DNA from 3 places in the Paenibacillus sp. 2TAF8 genome. Region 3 is predicted to be linked to each of the others. Evidence: riboswitches for the same ligand, from Rfam matches in the RefSeq annotation. Region 3 holds a riboswitch; each other region holds the start of a gene.

Region 1 (6,490 bases), on a different contig from region 3:
GGCAAAGCCAAGGGTTCCTCCATCGTACGCCAGAGATAACCGGACTCTTCACGCTGCTTCTGGTGCATTGCTATGCGTTCACGCATCTCGTCATCATACGCCTGAGCAGTTGCTACATACCAAGCTTCGGAGGAACGTTGCATGCACAGACGTTCGGCAAACGAACTCTTACCACTGCGTGCACCGCCAGTAACCAATACACTCATCGGGAGCCATCTCCCTGAACAGGTGATACCTTGGAATCGGAGTCGGAAGCCTGATTCGTCCCATCAGAGACACCCGCACTTGCAAAAGTAGCCATCTCATTCAAAATCAGACACGCCGCATCAATCAGATGCAGACTGAGCACTCCGCCTGTTCCCTCACCCAGACGCATGTCCAGATCCAGCATCGGTTTCAAATCAAGCTCACGCAGCAGAGATGCATGTCCATTTTCATGTGAAGTATGGGAGGCAATCATATAAGCTTCGCTTAAGGGAGCCAATTTTCTCGCGATCAGCGCTGCGGCTGTAGAGATGAAACCATCGACAACAACCGGACAGCGATGGGCCGCAGCTGCAAGAATAACGCCGGTGAGTCCAGCGATCTCAAGTCCGCCCACCTTGCACAGCACATCCAGCGCATCCTCAGGGTCAGGTTTGTTAACGCTCAAAGCCTGACTTATAACAGCAGCCTTGCGAAGCACGCCTGCATCATCCAAACCTGTTCCTCGCCCTACAGCAGCCGCAGGCGCAACACCGGTGAGCGCACTCATCACTGCAGCACTTGCCGTGGTGTTCCCGATCCCCATCTCTCCGGTGACAAACAGCTTTGTTCCTTTTGCCACTTCTGATGTAACCACGTCTGCGCCTACTAAAATAGCCTGAATCGCCTCATCCCGAGTCATCGCTGCGCCTTGAGCCATGTTGGCGGTACCTTTACGAATGTTGCGAGAGAGCAGGTCTGCATGTTCAAGGTCAGCATTCACACCGATATCAACACAAATCACTTCTGCTCTGGCATGACGAGCGAGGACATTGACTGCAGCACCTCCAGCCAGAAAATTCATGACCATCTGAGGCGTAACTTCGGCTGGAAATGCACTTATGCCTTCTGCCACTACGCCGTGGTCCGCAGCCATAACGATCACAGACCTGCGATCAAAACGCGGACGTGCCTGCCCTGTCATCCCTGCCAATCGAATCACAAGTTCTTCCAATTTCCCGAGACTACCCGGTGGTTTTGTGAGTATATCCACATGAGCAGAAGTCTCCGCAGCAATGGTTGGGTCAAGAGCAACAATCTTATTTAATACTTGCTCCAACTTCTGTTCTTCTTTCTTCATTCAACCAGCACTTCCTTCATCAAAATAGAGGCTCTCCCGCCTCGTTTAATCCATGTCCCGCCGCAGCAACAGTTGAGGAACAGCATGATCCGGATGAGAAACCATCGCAGGTGTAACACGAAAAATCTCTTGAATCTGCTCTCCCGTCATCAAACTGTGAGGTGTCCCCTCTCCGACTACCTTACCTTCACGCAAAGCCAATATACGATCGCAAAACAAAGCAGCCAGATTGAGATCATGCAGCACCGCTACAATCGTAATGCTGCTCTTCTTCTGCCATGCCGCTAATAACTCCATAAACTGCATTTGATATTTGATATCGAGAAACGTCGTTGGCTCATCCAACAGTAGCAAACGAGGCTCCTGTGCCATCACCTTGGCCAGGGCTACTCGCTGCCGTTGTCCACCGCTCAGAGAATCCAGAGGCCGATCCGCCAGTTCCATTAGTCCCAGCTCTTCGAGCACTCTGTCCACCACACGTGCTCCATCCGCTGTTTCCCGGCCTAACCAATTTTGGTACGGGTAACGGCCCATTTCGACGACATCCCGAACCGGATAGGAGATTGCGGGTAAGCCATCCTGCTGCAAAACCGCGATCATCCGTGACAGTTCCTTACGGCTGTAAGATCCGATATCACGACCAGCCATGCTGATCTGGCCTCCACTTAACGATTCCGTTCCTGCTATAAGCTGGAGTAGTGTGGACTTGCCGCTTCCATTGGGGCCAACGACACCCCACCAATCTCCTTCTGTGATCTGCCAATCTGTAGGATACAGGGCATGATGATCACCATAGGTTTTGCCCGCCTGTGCAACAGTTACCAACATAGCAGCGGCAGTATCATCTTTTTCGGCAATCACGGCATCATCCCTTTCCTCAGCTTTTTATTCCGATGCAACAGGTAAGCGAAGAATGGCGCACCGACAAAAGCAGTCACGACGCCTAGCGGTATCTCGGTCGGTGCCAACAAAGAACGAGCTATGGTGTCTGCCCATACCATAAAAATCGCACCGCCAATCGCAGATAAAGGTACCAGCAATCGATAGTCCGGCCCCACCAGCAATCGCAAAATATGCGGAATAACCAAGCCAACAAATCCGATGACTCCCGAGACCGAAACAGCTCCTGCTGTTAGTAATGTACCTACAGCCAGTACAGATAACTTGAGCCTGTCCACACCAACACCAATATGTGCTGCCTGACGTTCACCCAGTGCCAAGACATTCAGAGAACGTGCCCGGCTCCATAGAAAAATCAGTCCAAGCAGAAAATACGGGAAAAGGATGGTCGTATACGACCACCCACGCAGTGCCAGACTTCCCATCGTCCAGTATATAATTTCATTAATTGTCTGCTTCGACATAGTCGACAGGAAGGAAACGACTGCGCCCAGAAAACTTTGCATGACCACACCTGCCAGAATGAGGCTGTGTGTTGGTATTTTCCGACCTTCACGAGCCAGTGACAGCACAAACCATAACGTTACTACACCGGTCAAAAAAGCAACTAGCGGCAGTGTCCAAATACCAATTATAGCGTACTGTAAACCAAAGAATATTAGAAACGCCGCCCCCACCGAAGCACCTGAGGATACCCCCAGTGTGAATGGATCAGCAAGCGGATTACGCAACACACCTTGAAAACCTGCACCTGCAATAGCTAGCGAAGCGCCGACGAGCACAGCCAGCAAGACACGCGGGAAACGCACCTTCCATATAATTTGTTCGGCAGCCCTGCTCCAATCAGGTGTAATCCAGTCACCCACCCATGGCAATTTATGAACGAGAATACCAGCGATGTCCCGGATGGGCAACGCCACTGAACCGATGCCCGTGCAGATGAGCACGGTAAGCACCAGCAGCGCCATGCCCATCGTTCCGAACAGGATCAGCTTTCTGCTCATTTGAACAGGTCGGGATAGATCGCTTTGGCTACTTCTTTCAATCCTTGAGTTATACGTGGCCCCGGACGGCTGAGCAAATTGGCATCCAGTCCAATCAAAGCATTGTTTTTCATCGCCGTAATTTGATCCCAGCCGCTACGCGCTTTGATAATCTGATCCAGAGTTTTGGAATTTTCGTCAACAACATCATTTGTATACAGAATGACATCCGGGTTGGAGGCAATAACATTTTCTTCGTTAATCTGATACCAGCCCTCTTTGTCGGCAGCAACATTGGTACCTCCGGCTACGTTGATCAGTTCGTCCATGAACTCACCTTTACCTACCGTCCAGCCTGGGGAGAACTCGATGTATACTTTTTTCTTATCTTCCGGTTTTACGGCTTTTACCGCTTCGGTTACATCTGTTACATCCTGCTTCATCTGTGTGATGAGCTTCTGTGCCTGCTCCTGATGATCGGTAATTTTACCAAATGTTTCGATATTGTTCATCACATCGTCAATGGATTTAGGATCGGTTTTGAAAATGGTAATGCCCAGATCACGCAGCTTTTTCACTGCATCCTCGCTCAATGAAATACCTCCGAATACGATATCCGCATCTGCTGCAATAACGGATTCTTCATTCGGCTTGTTAATACCGCCCATTTTTGCTTTTGTCTTTGCCGCTTCCGGATAATCGTCATAGTCGGATACGCCAATAATCTCATTATCCAGTCCGAGTGCAAACAGCGACTCCGTTTCAGCTGGAGATACCGAGACGATTTTGGTTGGTGCTTTTTCAAAAGTGAAAGACTCACCCGTTGCATCTGTAACGGTCAGTGGATATTGAGTTTTCAGATCCGCTTGCTTTTGTTCCTGAGATTGCTCCTGTGCAGGTTGCTGTGAGCTACCCGCGCCTTCTTTTGTTGCAGTATTACCGCATCCAGCCAGCGCCAGTGCCAGCATTGCTGCGCTCAACAGTGATGTGAGTGCTTTCCAGTTCTTAATCATTGATTTAAACTCCCCTTCTCTATCTGTACTATTGTTGTTGCTTTTGTTGTATACACGAGGCCACTCCGATTGCAGTACCATTTTCCGATCGCTGTTACCCCCAGATTTTTTTGATTCCCTTATTCAAAGGGAAAAATCCGGTGATAAAGGCGAGCACTTCGTTTCTCCAAATTGGTTCTGCACTCTCCGTTATACGTGTATAAAATGACTCCACTACATCGTGTACAATAAGAAAAATCCCTTATCCTTAAACAAGGATTAGGGATCACGTCTCGCATACGGCCATCTGTACATGTGCAGCAAGGCAGCTGTTCATGCGCGCAGAAATAGCCCGAAACGTTGTCCTTTCCTCGAAGGAACACCGGCTTGTACGTCCAGGGCTGGTAATCTGACTTACAGGATGACTCCTGTTTCACAGTGGCGGGACCGTGCCGGATTTGCACCAGCTTCCCCATTTTACCCTTGTGCATACCATAACTTGTCCTTGTTCATCATGGACATTGGCTTTGCACGCGGGACCCTTGGTCGTTAAAGATGGTTAATTGAGATCAAACAGAATCGCAGTGCTCTTCGCACGAATCACGTCAGTTCAGGCCTCTCAGCCTATCACACCAAATATGTCCGTCCGAGTCACACTTCTGTTGTGATTATAGGGTATATTGCACCACCTTACAACCCGAAGAACGGAAAATCCACTCGTCTGCCACGCCAGTCTTCTCCCTGTTTTTCCATATGAACCTGAATGGCTTGTCCGGGGATTACATGTGTATCCCAGAACCCTAAACCTGGGATGAGCCTGGATAACATATAACGTATGACTCCACCATGGGTCACGATAAGTGTCCTGTGTGAATGCTCATGTGAATTTCTATGTGAAATACGCTGTGAACTTTGTAATACTTCAAGATCAGCCCGATTCACCTTATCCAAAATTAGCGCATCCGTATTCTCCGACCAGATATGTTCGCGCAGAAAAGAATCCATACGTTCCGCAAAAGTCTGCCACGTTTCCCCTTCAGACGGGGTTACCTTCTGAGGATCATCAATCCAGCTCCGATACAAGGAATTATCCTTCAATTGCTCATAATTCAAGCCTTCCCATTGTCCAAAATTATTCTCGCGCAGGCGTGAATCAAACTTCACTTGCTCAATCAACTGCGGTGCAATATGTGCCAGCGTCTGTCGACAGCGTAGCAAGTCACTGCAATACACCGCATCCCATGTGAGATCACGGCACTGCTCGCCTAGCCTAACCAGCTCTTCTTGTGCATCAGGCAACAGTCCCATGTCGGTATGCCCTAGATATTTTTTTTCCACATTCCACTGGGTTGTTCCATGACGGATCAGTACAATGCTTCGCTTAGAGGCAGACTGCTCTGATCCACTCTGTTCTGATTCACTATAGTTTGATTCACCCTGCTCCTGCCCTTCTTTAATTACCACAACAGCACACCTCCTGCTAACCACACTCCCAAGGATGCTAAGAAACAAAGACCCACAAAAGCGCCCGCTGACCAGAACATCAACCGGGTCGTTCGCACAATATCCTCCGCCTCCATCGGCCGTGTAGCCTCGCCCATATAAGCTCGAAATGAAGCTACGCCGTGGTACACATTATGCCCGCCCAGTCGAATTCCGAGCGCTCCAGCCACTGCCGATTCGGGAAAACCGCTATTGGGACTGGGATGCAATCTCGCATCCCGGGCAACCATACGCATTGCGCCTTTGGCATCCAGTTTTAGTACCCATGCGCCTACAATTAACAGCAGAGCAGTCACGCGAGCGGGAATCCAGTTAGCCCAATCATCCATCCGGGCGGAGGCCCAGCCGAGATGCAGATATTTATCATTTTTATATCCAACCATGGAATCAAGCGTATTAACCGCACGGTAGGCCATCGCCAGCGGAGCACCACCAATGAGCGCATAGAATAGTGGCGATACAATGGCATCCACAATATTTTCCGCAACCGTCTCCACCGTTCCCCGAACGACCTCAGGCTCGTCCAGATGTGCCGTATCTCGTCCAACAATCATACCGAGTGAACGCCGTGCAGCAGGCCAGTCCTGCTGTTTCAAGTGGTGGTACACTTCCATGCCTGCATCACGCAGACCTTTGGAAGCAATCGTTGTGGCGATTAGAATAATTTCGGCTGTAGCCGCCAAGATCGGGTGGAACAGACCCAGTAGAATCAGAAGACCCCATGTGACAGCAAAAGCCCCCCCTGCAATCAAGATCGGTAACCAGATCCCGGCTTTTTTCAGACCCTG
Region 2 (6,490 bases), on a different contig from region 3:
GGTCATTTGCGTAAAAAATTGAAGGAAGATCCCACCCGGCCATCCTATATTCAGACGGAACCGGGGATTGGATATCGTTTTCTACTGCCTGCGGAATAATCTGAAAATAAGTGATAAAAGTGAAAAAGAAGCACCGTCCCCTTCGATTTCGAAAGGCACGGTGCTCTTTTTGTATATCTTAGTTATGCATTCTGGTTACATATCTTGGTTTGTATGTCTTGATGTTTATATTATGAGAATTTTGGTAGCCAATCGCCGTGGGCTTCAATCAAGTCATCGCACATCGCCACGATGTCATCCATGGACAGTTCAGCAGCCGTATGCGGATCGAGCATCGCTGCGTGATAGATATGCTCTTTTTTGCCCGTCATAGCGGCTTCAATGGTGAGCAATTGAGTGTTGATATTAGTACGGTTCAGCGCTGCCAGTTGTGGCGGCAGGTCACCAATATACGTCGGGCTGATTCCGGAGCCATCGACCAGACAAGGGACCTCGACACAAGCTTCGCGTGGCAAGTTGGTAATGAACCCGTTGTTCATGACATTGCCGCCAATTTTATACGGACGATCTGTCTCCATCGCTTCCATAATGTGCGAAGCATATTCATGGCTACGGGTATGCTGAATATTTTCACTCGCGAACAGCTTCTCTCGCATTTCCTTCCATTCAGCAATCTGATTCACACAGCGGCGTGGATATTCATCGAGTGGAATGTTGTAACGATCGATCAATTCCGGGTAGTTGCGTTTGATAAAATACGGATGATATTCTGCACTATGCTCGGAGGACTCTGTGACATAATAACCGAAGCGATGCATGAGTTCATAACGTACCATATCATCATGAGTCTCTTGCTGTTTCTGTCTCGCAAGACGTTTGATCTCTGGATACAGATCGACGCCATCTTTTGTTACTTCCAAGAGCCATGCCATGTGGTTAATACCGGCGATTTTCGCAACGACACCAGTCTGGTCAATCCCCAGTGCATCGAACAGATGAGGCACGCAGACCTGTACGCTATGACACAGACCAATCGTTTTAATTCCGCCATGCACATTCATGACGTTGGTGAGTACAGCCATCGGGTTCGTGTAGTTCAGAAACCAGGCATCCGGGCATACCTCTTGCATATCCTTGGCGAAGTCCAGCATCACCGGAATGGTACGCAGGTTACGAAAGATTCCGCCAATACCGAGCGTATCGGCAATTGTCTGACGCAGGCCGTATTTCTTCGGAATTTCAAAATCGGTAATCGTACACGGATCATATCCGCCCACCTGGATAGCATTGATTACATATTTAGCTCCGCGCAGCGCTTCCTTACGATCATGGTATGTTTTTACGGAACAGCGGCTTCCCAGTGATTGAGCCAGACTTTTTAACAAACGCTCCGAATCACTTAGACGTTCAGCATCAATATCAAACAAGGCCAGTTCAAAGTCCTGCAAGGCCTCCGTCATCATCACATCACCCAATACATTTTTTACAAAAACGGTGCTGCCTGCACCGAGAAACGTAATTTTGTTCATCTCAAGTTCATCCTTCCCGAAAAAAATGTTGTACCCCAACTATAGGCCGAACAGGCTCATATCACTATGGCTCAACCCCTTTCAAACATGGCATAATCCCATTTCTGTTTCCGTTTTCAATGACAAATAGCGTTATATACCTGTTATAATTTAATGTAACGGAAACGGAAAGATATATGATATTAGTTTGAAGATGGCTGGATCATCGTTGGTCGTAAGGAGGAGGAACATGAGCCGGAAGGTTGAAATGAATGTAGTTTCTGCGGGCTGGACGCAGATGGAGCTGGTCTTGTTATTCTATGGATGGGAGGCATGTGACCCTGCCCATTATTGGGGGCCGGGGGTGCGTGACTCTTATATCGTGCATTACGTTCATGAGGGCCATGGTACGGTATATATGGGGGATCGGGAATATCCTCTGACTCAGGGGCAAGGATTTCTCATTTTACCCGACACGGTCATCCATTATGAGGCGGATACACAGGAGCCTTGGACGTATTCGTGGTTTGGCTTCAGAGGTGTGCAGGCGAAGGCCTTCATGCAGCGTGCGCAGTTAAGTGAGGAGCACCCGGTGTTTACTGCTCATGATAAGAATGTGCTGGCAGCACTGTATGACGAGATGCTTCAGGCTGGAACGAGCTCTGTTGCAGGGGGGGATGTCCTGCATCAAAGCTTGTTATACCGACTTATAGCGGCATTAATTGCATCCTCACCGAATAAAGAAGAAGAAAACCCACTCCTTTCAACAAAAGAAACTTATATTCGGCAGGCTGTGCAGTTTATGGAGAATCGGTATAGCCAGCGTACTTCTATTATGGATATCGCACAGGCTGTCGGGCTGGATCGAACATATTTATCGGGGTTATTCAAAGAGCGATATGGCAAGTCGCTGCAAGCCTTTTTTCTGGAGTATCGCATGAATCGTGCAGCGGAGCTGCTTCGTAATCCGATGTTGTCTGTGAGTGAAGTAGCCCACTCCGTTGGATACACCGATCCGCTACTCTTTTCCAAAATGTTCAAACGTGTGACAGGGGTTTCACCCAAGGGTTCGCGAGTGCGAGATTAGCCGCATTCATGATTTTAAATTTTGAAAGAAAAGTTTTGAACATTATTCCTTATGCCGCTATACTGATACAGAAGTGTAACAGATACCCACTTTTAGTGAATTGAATACGTGGAACTTGGTGCTCTACCCGCTGGGGTAGAAGCTTAAAAGGGAAGTCCGGTGTGATGCCGGCGCGGTCCCGCCACTGTAACAGAGGAGTCAGGCAGCATATCCACTGGTCTTAAGAAGATCGGGAAGGAGCTGCTATGACAATGATGCTGAAGCCAGGAGACCTGCCAGGTTGGACAAACACAGCAGTACCCTACGGGAGATAGGAAGGTGTTTAAAGAGCATGATTTTTTCTGAAAATCTGTTTATTTAAGGCGTCCTCATCCAGTAAAACGGAGAAGGACGCCTTTTTGGATTGAACCGAATGAGGCTGATGGCGTACATGCGCATGAACCGGGAAGGACGTTTTTATTATTGGGCAGATATATCGCTAAACGATTATTACAACTGGTCGCTGTTCTGTTTGGCATCACATTTCTGACATTTCTATTAACATATCTGTCTCCCGGAGATCCTGCCAGGCTAATGCTGATGTCGACTGGAGTCACACCTTCGGATGAATTGGTTAGGCAGGTGAGGTTAGAGCTTGGATTAGACAAACCTTTTCTGGTTCGGTATGGGACGTGGCTGGGACAGGTATTCACGGGAGACTTTGGTACGTCTTATAAATACGATCGTCCGGTGCTGGATGTGTTAATGGCACGTCTTCCGGCAACGCTCAAGTTAACCGGGAGTGCCATGCTTTTGGTGATTCTGATTTCTTTTCCGCTGGGAGTTCTTTCGGCTATACGCCAGAACCAATGGCTGGATTATATTATTCGCCTGTTTTCGTTTGCTGGTTTATCGATGCCAAGCTTCTGGCTGGGCATGCTGCTGATGCTGGTGTTTGGTGTGCAGCTGAAACTACTGCCCGTGATGGGCAATTCCGGATGGTATAGCCTGGTCTTGCCAGCTGTCACACTGGCTATTCCGCTGATCGCCCAATATAGCCGGCAGATTCGTGCAGTCATGCTGGAGGAGACAAGCCAGAATTACGTAGTGGGCGCAAGAGCGAGAGGTGTGAAGGAATCGATAATTATTTGGCGGCATATTTTGCCGAATTCACTGTTGCCGATTGTGACCCTTCTAGGCATGACAACAGGAGCGTTACTTGGCGGGGCAGCGATTGTGGAGAGTTTATTCGTATGGCCAGGAGTAGGCCAGATGGCGGTGGATGCCATTTTCACCCGGGATTACCCCCTGATACAGGGTTATGTGATCTGGATGGCGGTCATTTATGTCACACTTAATCTGATCGTGGATCTCTGGACACATCTGCGTGATCCACGCATTCAACTGGATGTGGATGTCTAGATGATGATGAAGATTCGATCATATCTGACACAACGCCGTCTATTTCTTTTCTTGTTAACACTGACCACGGGCTGGATCGTTCTGGCTCTGATTGCACCGCTTCTGGCACCTCACGATCCACTTGCCACGAATTTTGCCAAAGTGTTGCAACCATCCAGCCCCGAATATCCACTCGGAACGGATCAGCTTGGGCGGTGTGTTCTGTCTCGACTTTTATATGGAGCACGCACATCTCTGTTGCTCACATTTATGATGATCGGGATTGTTTTCAGCTTAGGCGTAGCGGTTGGTGTTGTTGCAGGTTTTCTGCGGGGATTGGTGGATACGGTGCTGATGAGGCTGTGTGATACGTTGATGGCATTTCCGGGTTTGATTTTTGCAATCGCCGTAGTAGGGATGTTAGGGCCGGGACTTTTTAACACGGTGGTTGCACTTTCAGTGGTCTGGTGGGCAAAGTATGCACGGATGGCCCGAAGCCTGGTCATTTCTCTTCAGCAAAAAGAGTTCGTCACTGCCGCTGCGTTCAGCGGTGCGCGTAAAATTCAAATCATTAGCAGAACGATTCTGCCCAATATGTTACCCCCTTTGATTGTCATGGCAATGATGGACGTGGGCGGCATGATGCTGTCCATCTCGGGCTTGTCCTTTCTTGGACTCGGCGCACAGCCGCCTGATCCGGAGTGGGGAGCGATGTTGAATGAGGGCAGAAGATATCTGCAGACTGCGCCTTGGCTGTTAATCTATCCGGGGCTTGCGATATTTAGCACGGTTATCATTTTTAATTTGCTGGGGGACAGTCTGCGAGATGTGCTTGATCCCACGAAAAATACAGCTTAACTGAAGGGAATGGGAAGCATGAGCAGGATTCAAAAAACATGGCTGCTAACGATCGTGTCCATCATGGTTGTTCTAGTGCTCGCAGCTTGTGGTAACAACAAAAATGTAACAACGTCATCATCAGATGCTGCGGGGAAATCAACAGATGTGGATGCAAGTGGTGCGGCTAGCGCGACAGGTGCGGGTAACAAATCACATCTGAATGTGGCCTTATTCTGGCTGGGCAGCAGTCTTGATCCCGCGGAGGAATGGAATGGCTGGACGCTGACGCGCGCGGCTATTGGGGAGACGCTGGTTCAGTTTGACGAGCAGATGAAGATGGTTCCCAAACTGGCGGATAAGTGGGATCGAATCGATGATAAAACCTGGCATTTTCATATTCGGGACGGGGTAACGTTCCATAATGGCAATCCGGTGACTGCGGATGCGGTGAAAAAATCAATCGAACGCTCTATCTCGCTGAATGAGAGAGGTCAATCCACACTACCGATTGCTTCGATGACTGCCGAAGGGCAGGATCTGACGATTAAAACCACACAGCCAGATGCCTCTCTACTAGGTAATATTGCCGAGCCGTTGTTTATTATTGTGGATACGAGTGCTGACACATCGAAATTCAAGACTGAGCCAATCGCTACCGGGCCGTTCATGGTTACAGGATACACGCCTGACCAAGAGATACAGGTTAAGAAGTACGATAAGTACTGGGGCAGCGCGGCTGATCTGGATACGATGACACTGAAGTACATTAAGGATGACAGCACGAGGGCGCTGGCGCTGCAATCAGGGGAAATTGATGTAGCAAGCAATGTGGGACGTAGCAATATGCCTCTTTTCCAGGACAAAACACAATACACCATCGATGAGATTCCGAGCTTGCGTACACAGTTCGTGTGGTTTAACACCACCCATCCGCTGCTAAGTGATCCAAAGGTTCGCCGTGCTATTTCTTACGGAATTGACCGCGAAATGTACGCGAATACACTGGTTGGTGGACAAGCAGCCAAAGGGCCATTCACCTCTGCTTTGCCTTTTGGATATGACAAAATCAAGGGTTACGATTACGAACCTGAGAAAGCAAAACAATTGCTGGATGAAGCCGGATACAAGGATACGGATGGAGATGGCATTCGGGACAAAGACGGGAAAAAGCTATCATTACAACTCATTTTAAACTCAGCATATGAGTCGGATTCCATTGTGGCTGCTGCGATGCAGTCCCAGCTTAAGGAGATTGGTGTTGGTCTGGAGCTAACTTCGTATGAGGACCTCACCGACCATCAGAAGAGCGGGAATTATGACCTTGCTCTGACGAGCATTAACACAGGGATCACGGGTGATCCGCAGTATATTCTGGACTTTTATTTCAAAACGGGCGCGGAGTGGAATGTTGGCGGATACAGCAATCCGAAGTTAGATCAGCTCATTGAGCGTCTTCACTCGGAGTTCGATGTGGAGAAAAGGTATGCTCTGGCAGCAGAAGCGCAGCAGATGATTCTGGACGATGCGGCGTATATGTTTTTGACATACACTCCGATTAATATTGTCAGCAAAAATAATGTGAAGGGCGCCACAATGTACCCGATTGATTTTTATCTTCTTGACCGCAATATCAAGGTTGAGCAGTGATGATGCAGCTGCGTGCAGAAACAACACC
Region 3 (6,490 bases):
CCAAGATTGTGAATGGCAAAGTGAGTGTGACCATTAGATTGTATGCCAAAGGGGTCGTTGTGGATAACGAATCAGATTATGGTGACAAGCGTGAGAAAGAAATTTCGAATTTAAATGAAGCTATTCACCAGAAGATCAAAGAGGATATTGAGGAAGGCGTAAAGCTGGTTCAGCATAAATTCAAAGCGGACATTCTTGGCATCGGTCGATCTATCCATAGACAACTACCCAAGGAGTGGGACAAGATTAAAGATCGCTGGGAAGTTCTGTATCCAGATGTTCAGGTAAGTGTGGAACCGCATGTCATTATTGAGAATGTGGGTATTGTCAATAAACCAATTGGGGTCGTAGAGGAGGATATTGTGCATGATTAAACCGCTGCTGTACACCTATCTGGCAATGGTTGTTGGAGTGCTCATTATGGATTTCAAGCATCTGAAAGAAGCAGCCCCCATTAATCGCTGGTTGTCTTATGGCATCATCGCGCTTGGAACAGGCATCTGGTTTTATGTTACAACGTTGAAAAAAACCTTGTTCGTATCCGTATGGATGAGTCACATTATTCAACGTCTGCTGCCATTGCCTTGAATGACGTGGGATATGGCGGTTTGATATGCAAGAAACAGGTACGGAAGGAGGTGCAGGATGATTCAGAAGGTAACGCACAGGCAAATGGTCTTGATGCTCATGCTACTAAGTATTACGGGGACATTGCTGCAACCTCATGCACAAGCTATTTATTATGCGGAACAGCATGCCTATCTTTGTTACATACCGGTGGTTCTGATTATGTTTACATCGATGTGGATGCTCAGCCGTGTCCAGCGGCGTTTTCCGGACAAGGATCTGTTTGAATCGTTAGTGACACGATTTCCTTTTCTGGGTAGACTAGCCGGGTTCATGTACATTGCGTTTTTCTTCTTTGTATTTGCGAGGGATATTCGGCTAACAGGAGATTATGTAAGTATTACATTGCTGGAAACCACACCAATATCCATTATTGTGCTTACGCTGCTCATTATGGCTATATTTATCGTGCGGGGTGGTTTGGGTTCTCTGATTGGCATGGTCGAGCTGTATGTGGCTCTTTTTCTGTTGAACTCCATCATTGTACCGTTTATGCTGATCCAGCAGATCAATCTGGATAACCTGAAGCCTTATTTCGATGTTGACCTGGCGGGTGTGGGCAGGGGAAGCTGGTATCTCTTTTCATTTTATGGGGAGATGATTGCTCTGCCCTTTGTGATCAGGGGAAGTGACTTTCGAGTAAAATCGATTTTCACTGGCAACATAGTTACGGCACTACTGATGATGCTTATTGTCATCGAAACCATTACATCCATTGGTGTACCCATTGCTTCGAGGCTTGTGTATCCATCGTATGAGCTGGCAAGACAGCTGCAGATTAGTGACTTTCTAGACCGTTTCGATCTGGCGCTTGCCGCAGCAACTCTGCCATGTATCATAACCAAGATTGCATTTGACCTGTATTTTGTGTGCTGGGGATTGAAACGCATGATTCCCAAAGTATCCGGTAAAGTATTGACCGGACCGATTGCACTGCTCGGATTTGTCTGTGCATTCTGGTTTTTCCGTAACGCGGTTCAGCTGAATCGATTCACCCGGGAATGGACCTGGATTGCGATTGTATTTGAGGTGATATTTCCAATCGTTTTCTTTCTCTTCCTCCGTCCGCGCAAAAAGGAGGCTGGGCATGCCCCGAACTCCGAATCGGGAGAGAGGGCATCCAGAGGAAAACAGCAGGAAGGGGAGCAGAAGCAGGAGCAGACATCTGGTGAACCAGATCATTCTGAAGGGAAGTCAGAAAAGAAGTCTGGTGCTTCAGCGGAAAAGCCTATAGAGAAGAAAGGTAAAACATCACATGGTGGCGGCAATTTGCAGCCTTCCTGATGAAAATCATAAAAAATCGTTATAGCTAATTAGGCCAGAAAGCAAGCAGACGTGGTTTCCCTACGTACAAGTAGCCTGTATACTGTAGTCAGATTGATGAACTTTCGGCTTAATAAACGGGGGGAACATGAATGGCTCAACATTTGGCAGGGGTACGTGTGGCATTAACCGGACCTAGAAAGTCCAAAGAGATGTCTGTGTTGGTAGAGAAAATGGGCGGAATTCCGCTTGTGCGTCCTGCACAAGGCACGGTGTTTCTGGATGATCGTAACATTCGAGATGGACTGGTTTCCTGGATTTCTGATCCGCCGGATTGGGCAGTGTTTACGACGGGCATGGGGCTGGATGCTCTGTTCAACATGGCTGAGGAAATGGATATAGCCGGGCAACTTCGGGATGTATTGGCTGAATCATGTATTGCAGCCAGAGGGTACAAAACGGTAAATGCCTTGAAGAAGCTGAAACTGACTCCTTTGGTACGAGATGATGACGGCAGTACAGACGGATTGATTCGGGAATTTGGCTCACATGATCTGGCGGGGAAAAAGGTGATGTTACAGCTGCATGGAGAAACGGCTCCAAAGCTGATGCACTGGTTAGATAAACAAGGTGCTATTGTGAGGCAGGTATTGCCATACCGTCACGTACCGCCGGAAGAGGCAGAGCTGGAGCTGCTGTTGCATGAGATCATTCAGCATAAGCTTGAGGCTGTTGCTTTTACAAGCGGGCCGCAAGTTCGATTCTTGACAGAATATGCTGGATCCCAAGGCAAGCTGGAGCAGATGCTGACAGCCTTCAAGGAAGGTGTAATTCCGGCCTCCGTTGGTAAAGTTACAGCGAATGCTATGCGTGAGGAAGGTATCGAAGCACTGGTTGTACCAGAAGATGAGAAGATGGGAGCTCTCATTGTTGAACTTGGACGTTATTTTGTTGCGAATCCGGTGGGTGTTCGGGAGGAATAATAAAAAGAGTATTCATGGGGCAAAGATGCCCTAAGCGGGACTCTATTTCGTAATGATATGTAAAGGTTCTGATCCGTTTGCGGATCGGAACTTTTTTTCATTTTTATCCAAAATTAATGTATAGGACAATCTGGAGAAGCGTGGACATTATTTCCTGACCGATGGTATGATGAAGTCAATATGAAAGCAGCAAGGTGCTCTTGCATTAAGCAAGAGGTAACAGGGAATCGGGTGAAAGTCCCGAGCGGTCCCGCCACTGTAATGGTGAAGCGCTTTTCAACAAAAGTCACTCGGTATAACGGGGAAGATAGAAAAGATAGCTAATGATCCAAAGCCAGGAGACCTACCTTGCGTGTGTCACCAAACCCTTCGCGGAAAGGAGTGGTGTACGATAAGTTCGGGAAAGGGACAACAATGAGTTTGTCCTGTGAGGCTCTATATGGGCTATTATGGCTGCTTGTAATTCCTTATTGTGGAATATTACAGGCTAGGTTTCCTGAGTGTAAGTACATGCGTATCTCATCCGTGATCAGGATGGGATTTTTTTGTTTTTTATGGACAGGAACGAAGTTGCCGGGTTGAGCAGAAGAAATGATGTGTTACAGGGGAATAAGGTGAAAGAGGCACATCTGTATTGTAATAACTTTGCATTGGCGTTAAGGAGAAGCTTTCTTGAAGTGGACCTTTTAGATAAACAAAGGTTGAGGCGTTAATCGTATGACAAGTGAGGGGGAAAACGGTATGCAAAAGCAAGGCAAGCTGCTGATCATCGGTTTCGGTCCAGGTGCGATGGAGCACATCACCAAACGGGCACTGGATGCTTTGCAGGAAAGCGAGGTCATTATTGGATATAACACCTATGTGGATCTGATCCGGCCTTTGTTGAATGGACAAGCCATTGTGCGTACGGGCATGACAGAGGAAGTCAGCCGGGCACAAGAAGCGGTAAGACAGGCGGAAGCAGGACACATTGTTGCCGTAATCTCCAGTGGAGATGCTGGGGTGTATGGCATGGCAGGGCTTGTGTACGAAGTACTCATCGAGCAAGGCTGGAAGCCGGATACTGGCGTAGCTGTCGAGGTTATTCCTGGTGTGTCGGCTATTCAATCGTGTGCATCCTTGCTTGGTGCGCCAGTTATGCACGATGCCTGTACGATCAGCCTCAGCGATCATCTGACACCCTGGGAAACGATTATTCGCCGGGTTGAAGCTGCGGCTTCGGCTGATTTTGTTATTGCTCTGTATAATCCCCGTAGTGGACGGCGTACACGCCAGATTGTAGAGACGCAGCAGATGTTGCTTCGTTACCGTGATCCGAAGACACCGGTTGGCCTTGTCAAAAGCGCATATCGGGAGCGCCAGGACGTGGTCATGACAACGCTGGAGGAGATGCTGAATCACGATATCGGTATGTTAACTACCGTGATTATCGGCAATTCTTCCACCATGATGTACGAAGGAATCATGGTCACACCCCGCGGATATCAGCGGAAATATACGCTGAACTCCGCGGAACAGCCGCTCAGACCCCATGAGCGGCTGCGCACCGAAGCCGAGCCATGGTCGCTCGGCGCACAAGAAGCCCGCGCTGCCGCCTTCGGCGAGGCAGCGGGCGTTAGCGCGGCCCGCGATGCGCTGGCCGTGCTAACGGCGGAGCCGGCCCTGCGCGGCGCCAGCGCCGGAGCGGGCACGGCTCCGCAAGGGCAGCCGCCCGCAAGCGCATGGGCGGCCACCCCGCCTGCGGCAAGCCCGGCGAGCGCTGCTGGCACCGCCGTGCTTGCCGCAGAGCGGCCCGCGTCCGCGGCGGCGGAGGCCGCACCGCGCGCTGCCGCTGTGGCGCCACGCGCCGGTGCAGCCGAGCTCGCCGCCGAGGCTCRGACGCGTCTCGCGGCAGGCGGTGCGCTCACGGGCGAAGCGGCAAGCCGCTGGCTGGACGCGGCGGCGTCAGGCCCGGCAGCCGCGGGCGCGCTGGGCGCGAGCAGCGGCGCAACGCCGCTTGGCACCGCTGCTGTGCCCGTGCCGGGGCGCAAGGCGCCGCTCTTTGAGATCGGCATATCGCCCGGCGTGGGCAACAAAAAGTTCACCCCCGCTCAGATGGCGCTGCTGGCGCAGTGCGCAAGCGAGGATGGCGAACTCGAGTATACGCCAGAGCACCAGATCATTCTGAGAGTGCCGACGTTTGAGCCAGAGGCGCTGGTGGACGAGTTACGTGCAGCGAACTTTATCGTTGTTCCCATCGGTGATGTCATCAAGGTCAAAGCCTGTGACTTCTGTAACCTGGAGAAGGACGATGCGGTGCCGATGGCTAACCATTTGCAGGACGTCATCGGTGGATTATCCGCTCCGAAGGAGACGAGCGTAGCATTAAACGGCTGCGGTATGGCTTGTTACGGGGCGGTGCTGGAGGATATCGGTATCGTTTATCGCAAAGGCGGTTATGATCTGTTCCTTGGCGGCAAAAAGTTTGGCCGTAATGCACATCCGGCTCAGCCTGTGGCGGAGGGCATTCCAGGTGATCAGATTGGCGGTATCGTAGAACGCATTGTAGCGGAGTACAAGGAAAAAGGCCATCCGAACGAACGCTTCCACAAGTTTTTTAAACGCGTTGGAGTTATTCAAGGCTTCCGCCATGTGGATGCGCCAGTCACCGTTGAAGTTAATCCGGTATGCGGTGACTAGGACGTGGGGTTGCCGGGCTGAGCAACTTGAAGACGATGAAGACAACATGATGTTGCAGTCATCGAATCAATGAGAATGGGAATAAGGCAATGATGTATTGAACCAAAAATGCTGATACGGCAGTCATAACTGCGTTAGAACATGTAATACAACTCGGCTGAAGCCCAGCTGATTGAGATAGATACTAACATTCAAAGTGGCACTCATTACAGCATTAGATATATAGATTGAACTTTCTTCCTTGGAACCGAGTGGGGAGCCTTACGAATATGAGAAATCTGATCTGCGGATCGGACAGAGGAGGAAATACGAAGATGGATGCAATTTTGTTGGTGGGACACGGAAGCCGTGATCCCGAGGGGAATCGCGAGTTAAAGGAGTTTGCACGTGAGGTTGCGGAGCAAGCACCGGAGAACACACTGGTGGAAACCTGTTTTCTGGAATTAACCAGACCAAGTATCGCGGATGGGGTTACTGCTTGTGTAGATCGAGGCGCGACACGAGTCGTACTCGTACCGATTATTTTATTTGCCGCGGGTCATGCCAAGATTGATATTCCGAATGCAATTGACCGTGCCAAAGCGCGTTATCCGCAGGTGCAGTTTATATATGGCCGTCCAATTGGTGTGCATGAAAAAGTCGTGCAAATCATGCAAACCCGTCTGCAAGAAGCGCAGCCTGTGCGGATTGCAGCTCAGGGTGAAGGTGAAACCGATACAGCAGTTGCAGTTGCCGCTCCGCCTGCTGCGGTACCTGTAACGGATGAAGAGACAGCCGTACTTGTACTGGGACGGGGAAGCAGTGACCCGGACGCTAACAGTGACTTTTTCAAAATGACCCGGATGTTGTGGGAGAAGCTGCCGTACAGATGGGCGGAAAGCAGTTTTATCGGGGTGACCCAGCCTTCTTTCCCGGATGGATTGGAACGTTGCCTCTTG

The links. Region 3 has a riboswitch for cobalamin ahead of cobJ (precorrin-3B C(17)-methyltransferase). Riboswitches for the same ligand answer to the same signal wherever they lie in the genome.
Region 1: linked by a shared signal. The riboswitch ahead of AB4Z30_RS12145 (ABC transporter substrate-binding protein) and the one ahead of cobJ (precorrin-3B C(17)-methyltransferase) in region 3 are both predicted to bind cobalamin.
Region 2: linked by a shared signal. The riboswitch ahead of nikB (nickel ABC transporter permease) and the one ahead of cobJ (precorrin-3B C(17)-methyltransferase) in region 3 are both predicted to bind cobalamin.

Annotation. Positions count from the first base shown of each region.
Region 1 is NZ_JBFRFN010000006.1:442,872-449,361, reverse strand. It holds gene cobU (bifunctional adenosylcobinamide kinase/adenosylcobinamide-phosphate guanylyltransferase) at 1-206, opposite strand, end outside; gene cobT (nicotinate-nucleotide--dimethylbenzimidazole phosphoribosyltransferase) at 203-1,324, opposite strand; gene AB4Z30_RS12155 (ABC transporter ATP-binding protein) at 1,370-2,152, opposite strand; gene AB4Z30_RS12150 (FecCD family ABC transporter permease) at 2,182-3,228, opposite strand; gene AB4Z30_RS12145 (ABC transporter substrate-binding protein) at 3,225-4,220, opposite strand; cobalamin riboswitch at 4,582-4,711, opposite strand; gene AB4Z30_RS12140 (histidine phosphatase family protein) at 4,890-5,663, opposite strand; gene cbiB (adenosylcobinamide-phosphate synthase CbiB) at 5,657-6,490, opposite strand, start outside.
Region 2 is NZ_JBFRFN010000013.1:154,085-160,574, forward strand. It holds gene AB4Z30_RS19645 (response regulator) at 1-99, shown strand, start outside; gene AB4Z30_RS19650 (alpha-glucosidase/alpha-galactosidase) at 231-1,529, opposite strand; gene AB4Z30_RS19655 (AraC family transcriptional regulator) at 1,759-2,595, shown strand; cobalamin riboswitch at 2,695-2,889, shown strand; gene nikB (nickel ABC transporter permease) at 3,058-3,996, shown strand; gene nikC (nickel transporter permease) at 3,997-4,833, shown strand; gene AB4Z30_RS19670 (ABC transporter substrate-binding protein) at 4,852-6,462, shown strand; gene AB4Z30_RS19675 (ABC transporter ATP-binding protein) at 6,462-6,490, shown strand, end outside.
Region 3 is NZ_JBFRFN010000012.1:51,143-57,632, reverse strand. It holds gene AB4Z30_RS18330 (Ger(x)C family spore germination protein) at 1-374, shown strand, start outside; gene AB4Z30_RS18325 (hypothetical protein) at 367-588, shown strand; gene AB4Z30_RS18320 (GerAB/ArcD/ProY family transporter) at 646-1,911, shown strand; gene AB4Z30_RS18315 (uroporphyrinogen-III synthase) at 2,043-2,873, shown strand; cobalamin riboswitch at 3,049-3,238, shown strand; gene cobJ (precorrin-3B C(17)-methyltransferase) at 3,615-5,552, shown strand; gene AB4Z30_RS18305 (sirohydrochlorin chelatase) at 5,867-6,490, shown strand, end outside.